One region of the Nocardioides perillae genome, then DNA from elsewhere that is predicted to be linked to it. Evidence: predicted binding sites of a transcription regulator. Region 1 holds the regulator's gene; each other region holds the start of a gene.
The links. Region 1 encodes HrcA, which represses chaperone genes, less so after heat shock. Its sites were predicted from a motif close to TTGGCACTCGNNNNNNNCGAGTGCCAA; they were not measured.

Region 1 (4,512 bases):
GCTGGTGCGGGTCGGGCTGGCCGGGGGACTGGCCGGTGGGGTCGCTCATGGCGGCAGCGTAGTGCGCGCCGGCCTCAGCCCGCGGTGACGAAGTCGATGAGCTCCTCGACGCGGCCGAGGAGCTCCGGCTCGAGGTCCTGGTAGCCGCGCACGCCGCCCAGCACGTGCTTCCAGGCGCGGGCGACGTCGGCCTGGTCGCGGTGCGGCCAGCCGAGCAGCTGGCAGGTGCCCTTCTTCCAGTCGAGGTGGCGCGGCACGTCGGGCCAGCGCTGGAAGCCGAGGCGCTGCGGCTTGACCGCCTGCCAGACGTCGACGAAGGGGTGGCCGACCACGAGCACGTGCGGCCCCATCGGCCCACGGGCCACCGCCTGGGCGATGCGGCTCTCCTTCGAGCCCTTCACGAGGTGGTCGACCAGCACCCCGACGCGGCGACCCGGCCCCGGGCGGAAGTCGCGCAGGTGGTCGGCGAGGTCGTCGACGCCGCCGAGGTACTCGACGACGACGCCCTCGACCCGCAGGTCGTCGCCCCAGACCTTCTCGACCAGCTCGGCGTCGTGGCGGCCCTCGACGAAGATCCGGCTGGCGCGGGCGACCCGGGCGGGCGCGTCGGGCACGGCGAGCGAGCCCGACGCGGTGCGGGTCGGGGCGGCCGGCACCGTGCGGTGCACCGGCGCGTGCAGCACGACCGGGCGGCCCTCGAGCAGGAAGCCGGGCCCCAGCGGGAAGGTGCGGCGCTTGCGGCGGCGGTCCTCGAGCGTGACCGTGTGCAGGTCGCGGTCGACGGCGACCACCTCGCCGCACCAGTCGGTGGTGACCTCCTCGACCACGAGGCCCAGGTCCGCGGCCTGCTCGGTGGCGCGGCCGCGCCTCGGCGCGCGCCAGTCGGTGGCCAGCACGTCGTCGCCGTAGCGGTCAGCGGGGGAGGTGCGTCCCGGGGCGCCGGGGCTCGTCGAGGTCACCGGGACACGCTAGGCGGGCGCGCACCCCGCGCGGCGGGGGCGCGCCGAGCTCACTCCCCGTCGGGCCCGCCCTGCCCGGGCGGGCCGTCGCCCAGCTTCTCGGTGGGGTCGGGCACGCCGAGGTCGAGGTCGTCACGGGCCTCGTCGGGGTCGAGGGGCTCGGCGAGCGGGTTGTCCTCGCCGGGCTGCAGGTCCTCGGGCAGCTGGTCGTCGGGGATGCCCGCAGCGCCGTCGGTGCCGTCGCCGTCGGTGCCCGCCGGGCGCTCGTCGCTCGCACTGGTCATGGCGACCACGCTGCCACGGCCGGGGGCGCGCCCGCCTCGCCCGCTCAGAGGAGCGGCAGCCGCTTCTGGCTGCGCGGCAGGTGCTCGTAGCCGCGCCGCACCGCGTGCTCGAGCGCCTCTGCGGGGTAGGGCCACGAGGCCGACGCCAACGCCTGCGACACCGGGACGCCGCGACCCGCGGCGTCGCGCACGGTCTCGGCCACCACCCCGATCGCGGCGCGCTGCTCCTGCACGAAGTCGAGGCCCACCGGCGCGCCGTGCCCGGGCAGGACGACGGTCTGCGGCGTCAGCAGCCCGATCACCAGGTCGAGCGCGCGGGGCCACTCCAGCGGCCAGCAGTCCTCGCCGTACGCCGGGTGGCCGGACTCCTCGACCAGGTCGCCGGCGAGCAGGACGTCGGCGTCGGGCACGCGCACCACGAGGTCGCCGGCGGTGTGGCCCCGGCCCGGGTGCACCAGCTCGAGCACCCGGTCGCCCAGGTCGAGGACGGTCGCCGAGGAGAAGGTGTGCGTGGGCAGGACGACCTCGGTCGCGAGCACGTCGTCCCGGTGCGGGTCGCCCGGGTCTGTCGCGTAGCGCGCCTTCAGCCGGTCGGCGCCGGCCGCGAGCTCGTCGGCGGCGACCTCGTGGGCGTGCACCGGCACCGCGCCGTACGCGTCGGTGACGGCCACCGTGCCGAAGGTGTGGTCGACGTGCCAGTGCGTGGTGACCACGGCGGTGACCTCGCCCACCCCGAGGCGTCGCACGTCCTCGACGACGGCTCGCCCGGCAGCAGCGGAGCCGTGCGGGTCGACCAGCACGAGCCCCGCCTCGCCCCCGACGAGCACGACCCCGACGTCGCACCAGGAGCGCCGCGCGTGCCACACACGGTCGGCGACCTCGCGGAAGTCCTCGGTCCGGCTCACCGGGCGAGCCTACGAGGGGGAGTAGGATTGGCACTCCGTCGAGTTGAGTGCCAGCAGAGGAGGAGCCGTGGTCGAGGACCGTCGCCTGGCCGTCCTGCGCGCGATCGTGGAGGACTACGTCGCCACCGAGGAGCCGGTCGGCTCCAAGGCGCTGGTGGAGCGCCACGGCCTCGGGGTCTCCCCGGCGACCGTCCGCAACGACATGGCGGTGCTCGAGGAGGAGGGGCTGATCCGCCAGCCCCACACCAGCGCCGGCCGGGTGCCGACCGACGCGGGTTACCGCCTCTTCGTCGACCGCCTCACCACCGTCAAGCCGATGAGCCAGGCGGAGCGGCGGGCGATCTCGCAGTTCCTCGACGGCGCCGTCGACCTCGACGACGTCGTCTCGCGCAGCGTGCGGCTGCTCTCGCAGCTGACCCGCCAGGTCGCGGTCGTGCAGTACCCCACGCTCACCCGCTCGACGGTGCGCCACGTCGAGCTCGTGGCGCTGACCCCGTCCCGGCTGCTGGTCGTGCTCATCCTCAGCAGCGGCCGGGTCGAGCAGCGGCTCGTCGAGCTCGGCGCCGACCTCCCCGACGACCGGCTCGCCGACCTCCGCACGCGGGTCAACCGCGCCGTCACGGGCGAGCGGATCGCCGAGGCGACCGGTGCGCTGGCCGACCTGCCCGCCGCCGTGCCGCCCGACTGCACCGAGGAGGTCGCGGCAGCCCGGGCGGTGGTCGCGGCCCTCGTCGAGGCGATGTCGGACCACCGCTCCGACGAGCGGGTCGCCGTCGGCGGCGCGGCCAACCTGGCGCGCTTCGGCGACAGCTTCGACTCCGCCGTGCGCCCCATCCTCGAGGCGCTCGAGGAGCACGTCGTGCTGCTCAAGCTGCTGGGCGAGGCCTCGACCGGCGGCGCGGTCACCGTGCGGATCGGCCACGAGGGGCCGATCCAGGAACTGGCCAGCACCAGCGTCGTGGCCACCGGCTACGGCCCGGGCGAGGAGGCGCTGGCCTCGCTGGGCATCCTCGGGCCCACGCGCATGGACTACCCCGGCACGATGGCGGCGGTCCGCGCGGTCGCCCGCTACGTCTCCCGGATCCTCGACGAGGCCTGACCGGCCCCGGCCGGCCCGCCACCCGCACGCCCCGTCCCACCCCGACCCCACCTTGCCCCCGACTCGCCACCGACGAAGGACCCACGTGAGCCAGGACCTCTACGAGCTGCTCGGCGTCAGCCGCGACGCGGACGCCGACGCGATCAAGAAGGCCTACCGCAGGCTGGCCCGCCAGCTGCACCCCGACGTCAACCCCGACCCGGAGAGCCAGGAGCGGTTCAAGCAGGTCTCCGCGGCCTACGAGGTGCTCTCCGACCCGCAGAAGCGCGCGTCGTACGACCGGGGCGGCGACCCCTTCGCGGGCGGCTTCGCCGGCGGGGGACAGGGGGCCGGCTTCTCCTTCACCGACATCATGGACGCCTTCTTCGGCGGCGGCGCGCCCGGTGCCGGCGGGGCGGGCGGCGGCCGCGGCCCGCGTCCGCGCACCCGCCGCGGGCAGGACGCGCTCATCCGCGTCGAGGTCGAGCTGGCCGAGGCCGCCTTCGGCGCGACCCGTGAGCTCAAGGTCGACACCGCGGTCGTCTGCGGCACCTGCCACGGCGACGGCGCGGCGCCGGGGTCCTCTCCCGTGCCCTGCGAGACCTGCCGGGGTGCCGGCGAGGTCGCGCACGTGCAGCGGTCCTTCCTCGGGGAGATCCGCACGCTGCGGCCCTGCGCGGCCTGCCGTGGCTTCGGCACGATCATCCCCGACCCCTGCCGTGAGTGCTCCGGGGACGGCCGCGTGCGCTCACGCCGCACGCTGACGGTCAAGATCCCCGCAGGCGTCGACACCGGCACCCGGGTGCAGCTGCCCGAGCAGGGTGAGGTCGGCCCCGGCGGCGGGCCGGCCGGCGACCTCTACGTCGAGGTGGCCGTGGCGCCGCACCAGGTCTTCACCCGTCACGGCGACGACCTGCACTGCACCGTCACGGTGCCGATGACCGCCGCCGCGCTCGGCACCACGCTCACCCTCCCCACGCTGGAGGCCGACCTCGTCGCCGAGGGCGCGGAGCCCGAGACGGCCGACCTCGAGACCTCCTTCGAGCTGGAGGTGCGACCCGGCACCCAGTCGCACACCGACACGGTGCTGCGCGGCCGCGGGGTGCCGGGGCTGCGCGGTGCCGCCCGCGGCGACCTCGTCGTCACGACCGTGGTGGAGACCCCGACGCGCCTCGACGCGCCCCAGGAGGAGCTGCTGCACCAGCTCGCCACGCTGCGCGGCGAGGAGTCGCCCGACGGCCAGGTGCGACCGGCCCACCACAAGTCGGTCTTCGGCCGGCTGCGCG
Region 2 (4,512 bases), 540 kb from region 1:
CGGGCGTGCTCGGTCGCGGTGAACGGCGCCGTCCGGCGCACCTGCACCTGCACGTCGCCGACGGTCATGTCCATCACGTCCTGCACCGGTGTGAGTGCGTGCGGCTCGGGGTCCGCCTCGGCGTCGAAGAGGGCGGCGACGACCTCGGGGAAGCTGGCCGGCTGCGCGAGGACGGTGCGGGCGGCCTGCACGTAGCGCGTGGGCTGGTCGACCAGCGCCGCCTCGGTGCAGGGGGCGGCACTGACGGCCACCCCGCCCGCGCCCTCGACGAGGGCGGCGGTGTCGGCCGTCGTCCAGCCGTCCGGCGTGCGCAGCACGAGCTCGTCGGTGACCGCCTCGATCCCGGGGAAGATCTGCAGGCCGAGGATGTTGACGCCCGCCTCCCCGCAGTGGCGGGCCAGCACCGCGAGGGCGCCGGGGCGGTCGGGCAGGGTCGTGCGCACGCGCCAGAGCATGGGTCACCTCGGGGTCGGTGGGGCCGGTCGCCCGTCGGTCGACGGGGTCGGGGACCACCGTGCCCTGCCCTGGTTTCGCGGCCGGGGCGTGCGTGTTTCGCCCGCATGACGGCGTACGCCGGGTGGTGCGGGCGGCGGGACGGCGACGGCGCCGGCCCCCTCGAGGGGACCGGCGCCGTCGCGCGGTGTCGCGGGTGGAGCGGCTGGCCTCAGTGGCCGTGACCGTGCCCGTGGCCGCCGGCGGCCGCGGGCTCCTCCTCCTCGGGCTTGTCGACGACCAGGGTCTCGGTCGTGAGCAGCATCGCCGCGATCGAGGTCGCGTTGACCAGCGCGGAGCGGGTGACCTTGACCGGGTCGAGGACGCCCTGGGCGACCAGGTCGCCGTACTCGCCGGTGGCGGCGTTGTAGCCGTTGCCGACGCCGAGCTCGCGGACCTTGGTGGTGACGACGTAGCCGTTCTCGCCGCCGTTCTCGGCGATCCAGCGCAGCGGCTCGTCGGCGGCCTTGCGCACGATGCGCACGCCGGCGGCCTCGTCACCGGTGAGGCCGAGGTCCTTCTCCAGCACCGAGACGGCGTGGATCAGCGCGGAGCCGCCGCCGGGGACGATGCCCTCCTCGATCGCGGCGCGCGTCGCGGAGACGGCGTCCTCGATGCGGTGCTTCTTCTCCTTCAGCTCCACCTCGGTGGCGGCGCCGACCTTGATGACGCACACGCCGCCGGCCAGCTTGGCGAGGCGCTCCTGGAGCTTCTCGCGGTCCCAGTCGGACTCGGTCGACTCGATCTCGGCCTTGATCTGGTTGACGCGACCCTCGACCTCGGCCGCGTCGCCCGCGCCGTCGACGATCGTGGTGTCGTCCTTCGTCACCACGACGCGGCGGGCCTGGCCCAGCACCTCGAGGCCGACCTGGTCGAGCTTGAGGCCGACCTCGGGGGCGACGACCTGACCGCCGGTCAGGGTCGCGATGTCCTGCATCATCGCCTTGCGGCGGTCGCCGAAAGCGGGGCTCTTCACCGCGACGGCGTTGAAGGTGCCGCGGATCTTGTTGACGACCAGCGTCGAGAGCGCCTCGCCGTCGACGTCCTCGGCGAGGATGAAGAGCGGCTTGCCCGACTGGATGACCTTCTCCAGCAGCGGCAGCAGGTCCGCGACGGCCGAGATCTTGCCCTGGTGCAGGAGGATGTAGGGGTCGTCGAGGACGGCCTCCATGCGCTCGGGGTCGGTGACGAAGTACTGCGAGATGTAGCCCTTGTCGAACTGCATCCCCTCGGTGAACTCCAGCTCGGTGCCCATGGTGTTGGACTCCTCGACGGTGATCACGCCGTCCTTGCCGACCTTGTCGAAGGCCTCGGCGAGCAGGTCGCCGATGTGGGAGTCGCGCGAGGAGATCGTGGCGACCGAGGACATGTCCTCACGGGTCTCGACCTCGCGGGCGGCCGCGCGGAGGGCGTCGCCGACGGCCTCGGCCGCGGCGTCCATGCCCCGCTTGAGGCCCATCGGGTTGGCGCCGGCGGCGACCGCGCGCAGGCCCTCGTGGACCATCGCCTGGGCCAGGACCGTCGCCGTGGTGGTGCCGTCACCGGCCACGTCGTTGGTCTTGGTGGCGACCTCCTTGGTCAGCTGCGCGCCGAGGTTCTCGAAGGGGTCGTCGAGCTCGACCTCGCGGGCGACGGTGACGCCGTCGTTGGTGATCGTGGGGGCGCCCCACTTCTTGTCCAGGACGACGTAGCGGCCCTTGGGGCCGAGCGTGACCTTGACGGCGTTCGCGAGCGCGTCGACGCCGCGCTCGAGCGCCCGCCGGGCGTTCTCGTCGAACTCCAGGATCTTGGGCATCAGGTGCTCCTCAGGGTGGAAGGAAGACGGTCCGGGACGCGGGCGCTGTGCGCCGGCGCGTCCCGGACCGTCAGGGGGTGCTCAGGGGTGTGAGCAGGGTCAGGAGACGATCGCGAGGACGTCGCGCGCCGAGAGGATGAGGAACTCGTCCCCGCCGTACTTCACCTCGGTGCCGCCGTACTTGCTGTAGATGACCTTGTCGCCCACGGAGACGTCCATGGGGATGCGCTCGTCGCCGTCCTCGTTGAACCGACCCGGGCCGACCGCCACGACCTCGCCCTCCTGGGGCTTCTCCTTGGCGGTGTCGGGGATGACCAGGCCGGACGCCGTGGTCTGCTCGGCGTCGAGGGGCTTGACCACGATGCGGTCCTCGAGGGGCTTGATGTTGACCGACACGGTGTCGACCTCCACTTTCTTGCACACGTCGCTTGATGGTCTCGGGTCGCGGGCCGGGTCGAGGAGTACGCCGTCGCGGGGGTCGCACGCTCGTCGCGCTCGCGCTGGCACACTCACCAGGAGAGTGCCAACGCGGACATTAGCACTCACCCCGAAGGAGTGCCAGGAGGGTCGGCGGCTGCGAGGATCGCCACCGTGGACCTCGACGCCTTCCGCTGGCTGCTCACCGACGCGGGCCAGCAGCTGCTGGTCGAGGCCACCCACGCCTGGGCCGACGCCGACGGCGACGTGGTGCGCGCGGCAGCAGCCGTGCGCCGGACCGAGCCGGTCGCCGAGCACGCCGCGGCCGCGCTGACCCAGGTGCAGCTGCGCGCCCGCGCGGTCGCCAAGCTCGGCGACGACGCGGTGCGGATGTACTTCACCCCCGACGGCCTCGAGCAGGCCACCCGCGCCCGCGTCGCGGCCCACCGCGCGGCCCGGCTGGCCTTCGCCGCACCCGCCTCCGTCGTCGACCTCGGCTGCGGCGTCGGCGGCGACCTGGTCGCGATGGCACGCGCCGGGCTCACGGCCGCCGGCGTCGACCTCGACCCCGTGCGCGTCGAGGTCGCACGCGCCAACCTCGCGGCCCTCGGCCTCGCGGGCGCGGTGCAGGTCGCCGACGCCACGGCCGTCGACGTGGCCGCCTTCGGCGCGGCGTACGCCGACCCCGCCCGCCGCTCCGCCCGCGGCCGGGAGCTGGACGCCGAGGGATGGACGCCGCCGTGGTCGTTCATCGAGGGCCTGCTCGCCGAGTCGCGCGGCACGCCCGCGGTGGTCAAGGTCGCCCCGGGCATCCCCCACGACCTCGTGCCCGCCGGCGTCGAGGCCGAGTGGGTCAGCGAGGCGGGCGAGGTGAAGGAGGCCGCGCTGTGGTCGCGCCGCCTCGCCACCGCGTCGCGCCGGGCCACCGTGATCCCCGCCGGCGGCTCCGGCCTCGCGACGGTGACCGAGGAGGACGACCCGTACGACGGGCAGCCGCGGCCGGTGCGCGCGATCGGGCGCTACCTGTGGGAGCCGGACGGCGCGGTCGTCCGCGCGGGCCTGGTCACCGCCGTCGCGGCCGCGGTCGAGGGCGGGCTGGTGGACGAGCACATCGCCTACGTGACGGGCGACGACGCGGTGCGCACCCCCTTCGCCCGGGCCTACGAGGTGCTCGAGCAGCTGCCCTACCGCGAGAAGCAGCTGCGGGCAGCGCTGCGCGAGCGCGGCGTGGGCCGGCTGACCATCAAGAAGCGCGGCGTCGCCGTCGTGCCCGAGCAGCTGCGCAAGCGGCTCGCCCTCAGCGGCGACGCCGAGGCCACGGTCGTCCTCACCCGCGTCGCAGGTGAGGGCCGCGCCTTCTCCGTCCGCCCGCTCTAGCCCTCGCCCAGCGCCGCCCGCTCGGCGCCGATGGTGGTGTCGTCGCCGTGGCCGGTGTGGACGACGGTGTCGTCGGGCAGGGCGAAGAGCCGCGCCCGGATCGAGGCCTCGATGGTCGGCCGGTCGCTGAAGGAGCGCCCCGTCGCGCCCGGCCCGCCCTGGAAGAGCGTGTCGCCGGTGAAGACGCAGCCGAGGTCCTCGGCGTAGAGGCAGACCGCGCCTGGCGCGTGGCCCGGGGTGTGCAGCACCTGAAGCGTGGTGCCGGCGACCTCGAGGCGCTGGCCGTCGGCGAGGTCGACGTCCCACAGCGTGGCGTCGAGGTCGTCGGGCCCGCCGTGGGTGAGCTCCCACAGCGGCTTGTCGTCGGGGTGCAGCAGCACCGGCGCGCCGGTGCGCTCGCGCAGCGCCGGGGCGATGCGGCAGTGGTCGTC
Region 3 (4,512 bases), 750 kb from region 1:
GCGGCCTCGGGCGGCGGTCGGGCGCGCGGGCGTGGCACCGGGCTCGTACCCACCCCAGGCTCCCACAGCGCACCCCCGGACGGCACGAGGCCCCGGGACCGTGGTGGTCCCGGGGCCTCGCGGTGGAGCAGGTGGTGCGGGTGCGGCCGGAGCCGCGGGGTGGGGCAGGACTCAGAAGTCCATGCCGCCCATGCCGCCGTCGCCGCCCGGCATCGCGGGCGCCTTCTCCGGCTTGTCGGCCACGACGGCCTCGGTGGTGAGGAACAGCGCGGCGATCGACGCGGCGTTCTGCAGCGCGGAGCGCGTGACCTTGGCCGGGTCGATGATGCCCTCGGCGATCATGTCGACGTACTCGCCGTTGGCGGCGTTGAGGCCGTGGCCCGCGGTGAGGTTGGCGACCTTCTCCGCCACGACGCCGCCCTCGAGACCGGCGTTGACCGCGATCTGCTTGAGCGGGGCCGAGGTGGCCACGCGGACGATGTTGGCACCGGTGGCCTCGTCGCCCTCGAGCTCGAGCTTGTCGAACGCGGTGGCCGCGGCCTGGACGAGCGCCACGCCACCACCGGCGACGATGCCCTCCTCGACGGCCGCCTTGGCGTTGCGCACGGCGTCCTCGATGCGGTGCTTGCGCTCCTTGAGCTCGACCTCGGTGGCCGCGCCGACCTTGATGACGGCCACGCCGCCGGCCAGCTTGGCGAGGCGCTCCTGGAGCTTCTCGCGGTCGTAGTCGGAGTCGGACTTCTCGATCTCCGCGCGGATCTGGTTGACGCGACCGGCGATCTGGTCGGCGTCGCCCGCACCCTCCACGATGGTGGTCTCGTCCTTGGTGATGACGACCTTGCGGGCCTGGCCCAGCATGGCGACGTCGGTCGACTCGAGCTTGAGGCCGACCTCCTCGGAGATGACCTGGCCACCGGTGAGGATGGCGATGTCCTGCAGCATGGCCTTGCGGCGGTCGCCGAAGCCCGGGGCCTTGACGGCGACGGACTTGAAGGTGCCGCGGATCTTGTTGACGACCAGGGTCGACAGCGCCTCGCCGTCGACGTCCTCGGCGATGATGACGAGCGGCTTGCCCGACTGCATGACCTTCTCGAGCAGCGGCAGCAGGTCCTTGACGTTGGAGACCTTCTGGTTGGCGATGAGGACGTAGGGGTCCTCCAGCACCGTCTCCATGCGCTCGGGGTCGGTGACGAAGTAGGCCGAGATGTAGCCCTTGTCGAACCGCATGCCCTCGGTCAGCTCGAGGTCGAGGCCGAAGGTGTTCGACTCCTCGACGGTGATGACGCCTTCCTTGCCGACCTTGTCCATCGCCTCGGCGATGATCTCGCCGACGGTGGTGTCGGCGGCGGAGATGCTCGCGGTGGAGGCGATCTGCTCCTTGGTCTCGACGTCCTTCGCCATGCCGAGCAGCTGCTCGGACACGGCGGCGACGGCGGTCTCGATGCCGCGCTTCAGCGCCATCGGGTTGGCACCCGCGGCGACGTTGCGCAGGCCCTCGCGGACCATCGCCTGGGCCAGGACGGTCGCCGTCGTCGTGCCGTCACCGGCGACGTCGTCGGTCTTCTTCGCGACCTCCTTGACCAGCTCGGCGCCGATCTTCTCGTAGGGGTCCTCGAGCTCGATCTCCTTGGCGATGCTCACGCCGTCGTTGGTGATCGTGGGGGCGCCCCACTTCTTCTCGAGCACGACGTTGCGGCCCTTGGGGCCGAGGGTGACCTTGACGGCGTCGGCGAGCGTGTTCATGCCACGCTCGAGCCCGCGCCGGGCCTCCTCGTTGAAAGCGATCAGCTTCGACATGTCTCCTGCGGTTCCTCACTCGAGTGGAGGGTCGTGACCCGGTTCGTCGCCCGCGACGGACGGCCTGACCGAGCCGGCGGACCCTTCCCGCCGTCGCTGCAGACCTCGACTCCCCGGACCGGAAGTCATGGCACTCTCTCGAGGAGAGTGCCAGCGTCATGTTTAGCACTCGCCCCAGGCGAGTGCAAGGCGGGTACGCCGCGGCGCGCGGCGCCGCCGGCCGGCAGACGGGCAGCCTCAGGCCGCATCGAGCCGCGCGCGCACCAGGGCGGCGAAGGAGGTCGCGACCTCGGGCACGACGTCGAGGTAGAGCCCGGGCTCGATCAGCTCCAGCTCGCTCACGACCAGGGCTCCCTCCCACCGCATCAGGTCGACGCGGGCGTAGGCCAGGTCGGGCGCGGCGCCGTCGCGGGCGAGCCCCGGCAGGGCGGTGGCGACCTCGACCGCGCGCGCGGCCACGGCCGCGGCCTCGTCGGTGGGCTCGGTGCGGCGCGAGGACCCGCCGTACAGCTCGTGGACGCGCACCTCGCCGCCGGCCGGGCGCTTGTCGACCTGGGCGACGACCCGGCCGTCGAGCACGTAGACCGACGTCTCGCCCTCCGTGCGCACCGCGGGCACGACCGGCTGCACCAGCCACGGCGCCGCCACCAGGCCCTCGAGCCGCTCGTCGCGCAGCGAGTCGCACACGACGACGCCGACGCCACCGGCGCCGGTGCGGGGCTTGACCAGCACCTCGCCCCAGGTGTCGAGGGCAGCCGTCAGACCCTCGACGAGGGTGCGCTCGTCGAGCAGCCGGCTCGGCACGACCGGCAGGCCGGCGGCCTCCAGCTCGAGCAGGTAGGCCTTGTCGGTGTTCCACGCGAAGACCTCGGCCCCGTTGAGCAGCCGCCCCTCCGCCTCGACCCGCCGCGCCCAGGCGAGGAACTCGGCGACCCGGCGCTGGTAGTCCCACGTCGAGCGCGCCGCCACCAGCGCGGCGTCGCCCCACGCGACCGTCTCGTCGTCCCAGCGCACCCACCGCGCGTCGAGGCCCTCGGCGGCCAGCGCCCGCAGCAGCAGCTCGCCGCCGGTCTCGCCGTCGGGGAGCAGGGCGCAGGTCGCCAGCAGCACGTCGTCGCTCATGGCGAGGAGGCTAGGTGAGGCGCCGGCGCAGATGAGCACCCGTACCCATGCGCCGGGCCGCCCCCACGTCCCATGCTGAGCAGGTGACCACCACCTCGCCCCCGCCGGCCGCGACGCCGGCGCCGCCGCCCGCCCCGCACGCCGGCCCCCGGCCCGTGCCCGCCCCCCGCCTCGAGTGGCTGACCGCGGAGGTCGCCGACTGGCGCCGCCGCGGCCTCCTCGACGAGGCGCAGGCCGCGGCCGTGCTCGCGCTCTACACCCCCGGCCGCCGGGCGTCGCTGGCGCGGCTGCTGCTCGTCGTCGGCGCCTGCTTCGTGGGCGTCGGCCTGCTGTGGCTGGTCGCGGCCAACCTCGCCGCGCTCTCCCCCACCGCCCGCTTCGCCGGCGTCGTGGTGGTCTGGCTGGTGCTGCTGCTCGGCAGCGAGGCCCGCTCAGCGCGGCTGCCCGGACCGGTCGTCGCGGTGGGCCGGCTGGCAGCGGTGCTCGCGTTCGGCGCGGTCGTCTTCCAGGCCGCGCAGTCGCTGCAGGTGCCGGCCTGGGAGCCGCGGCTGCTCGGGGTGTGGGCGGCCGGCGCGCTGCTCCAGGCGTACGCCGTGCGCTCGGCCCTCGCGGTCGTCGTCGGCGTCGCCGTCGGCACCGGCTGGCTCGTGTGGGCCGGGGTCGGGGCGTCGGCGACCGGTCTCGACGTGGTGCTCCTGCTCGGGGCGGCCGGCGTCGGCGCGGTGGCCCTGGGCGCCCTGCACGAGGGCGGCAGCGACCGGCTGGCCCGCCTCGGCGTGCCGTGGCGCGAGGCCGGTGCCCTCCTGGTGCTCGCCGCCCTCTTCGGTGCGGCCCTGCCCTTCGTCGAGGCCGACGCCCAGCGCCCGGGGGCCTGGGCCCTCGCCGCTGGCGCGGTCGCCCTCGCGCTGGCCGCCGTCGCCGCGGCCCGCTCGGTCGGTCAGGGGCGCCTCGAGCCGGCCGTCGCCGCGCTCGCCGTCGCCGTGGCGACCGCGCTCGTGCTGTGGGAGGCGGGCAACGACGCCACCGACGTCGACCTCGCGGGCTGGCTGCACGCCGGCGCGGGGGTCCTCGCCTACGTCGGCCTGGCCGTCGCGGTCGCCGCGGCCGGCACCCTGCGCGACAGCGGTCGCCTCACCGGGCTGGCCACCGTCGCCCTGGTCGCCTTCACCACCGTGCAGGCCTTCGCGGTCTTCGCCCGCGTGGTCGAGGGCGCCTGGCTCTTCCTGCTGCTCGGCGCCGTGCTCGTCGGCACCGGGTGGCTCACCGTCCGCGCCCAGCAGCGCCTCGCCCGCACCCTGGAGGAGCAGTGAGCACCCTCGCCCGCGCGGCCGTCGCCGCCCTCGCCTCGCTGCCGCTGGTCGCGGCCGGCGTCGCACCCCAGCTCTCCGCCCGCCTGACCGGCGAGGAGGTGCTGCTGCGGGTGGCGCCGGTGGACCCGATCGACCCCTTCCGCGGGGCCTACGTCGACCTCGACTACCCCGACCTCACCACCGAGGGCGGCTCGTGGCCGCCGTCGGTCGACGACGGCCGGAGCGGCGCGGTCTACGCCGTCCTCGAGGAGCGCCCCGCCGCCGACGGCCTGCCCGCCACCTG

Region 2: a site for HrcA is predicted at 2,823-2,849, ahead of groES (co-chaperone GroES). Genes of this name have one in related genera too.
Region 3: a site for HrcA is predicted at 1,960-1,986, ahead of groL (chaperonin GroEL). Genes of this name have one in related genera too.

The regions. Positions count from the first base shown of each region.
Region 1 covers NZ_JACCAC010000001.1:1,991,590-1,996,101, forward strand. The annotation lists gene BJ989_RS09205 (DUF4870 domain-containing protein) at 1-49, opposite strand, end outside; gene BJ989_RS09210 (DUF3097 family protein) at 75-959, opposite strand; gene BJ989_RS09215 (hypothetical protein) at 1,010-1,243, opposite strand; gene BJ989_RS09220 (MBL fold metallo-hydrolase) at 1,288-2,148, opposite strand; gene hrcA (heat-inducible transcriptional repressor HrcA) at 2,216-3,247, shown strand; gene dnaJ (molecular chaperone DnaJ) at 3,333-4,512, shown strand, end outside.
Region 2 covers NZ_JACCAC010000001.1:1,453,853-1,458,364, reverse strand. The annotation lists gene BJ989_RS06780 (GNAT family N-acetyltransferase) at 1-443, opposite strand, end outside; gene groL (chaperonin GroEL) at 665-2,287, opposite strand; gene groES (co-chaperone GroES) at 2,387-2,683, opposite strand; gene BJ989_RS06765 (THUMP-like domain-containing protein) at 2,879-4,081, shown strand; gene BJ989_RS06760 (MBL fold metallo-hydrolase) at 4,078-4,512, opposite strand, start outside.
Region 3 covers NZ_JACCAC010000001.1:1,243,990-1,248,501, reverse strand. The annotation lists gene groL (chaperonin GroEL) at 172-1,797, opposite strand; gene BJ989_RS05820 (ATP-grasp domain-containing protein) at 2,035-2,919, opposite strand; gene BJ989_RS05815 (DUF2157 domain-containing protein) at 3,003-4,229, shown strand; gene BJ989_RS05810 (GDYXXLXY domain-containing protein) at 4,226-4,512, shown strand, end outside.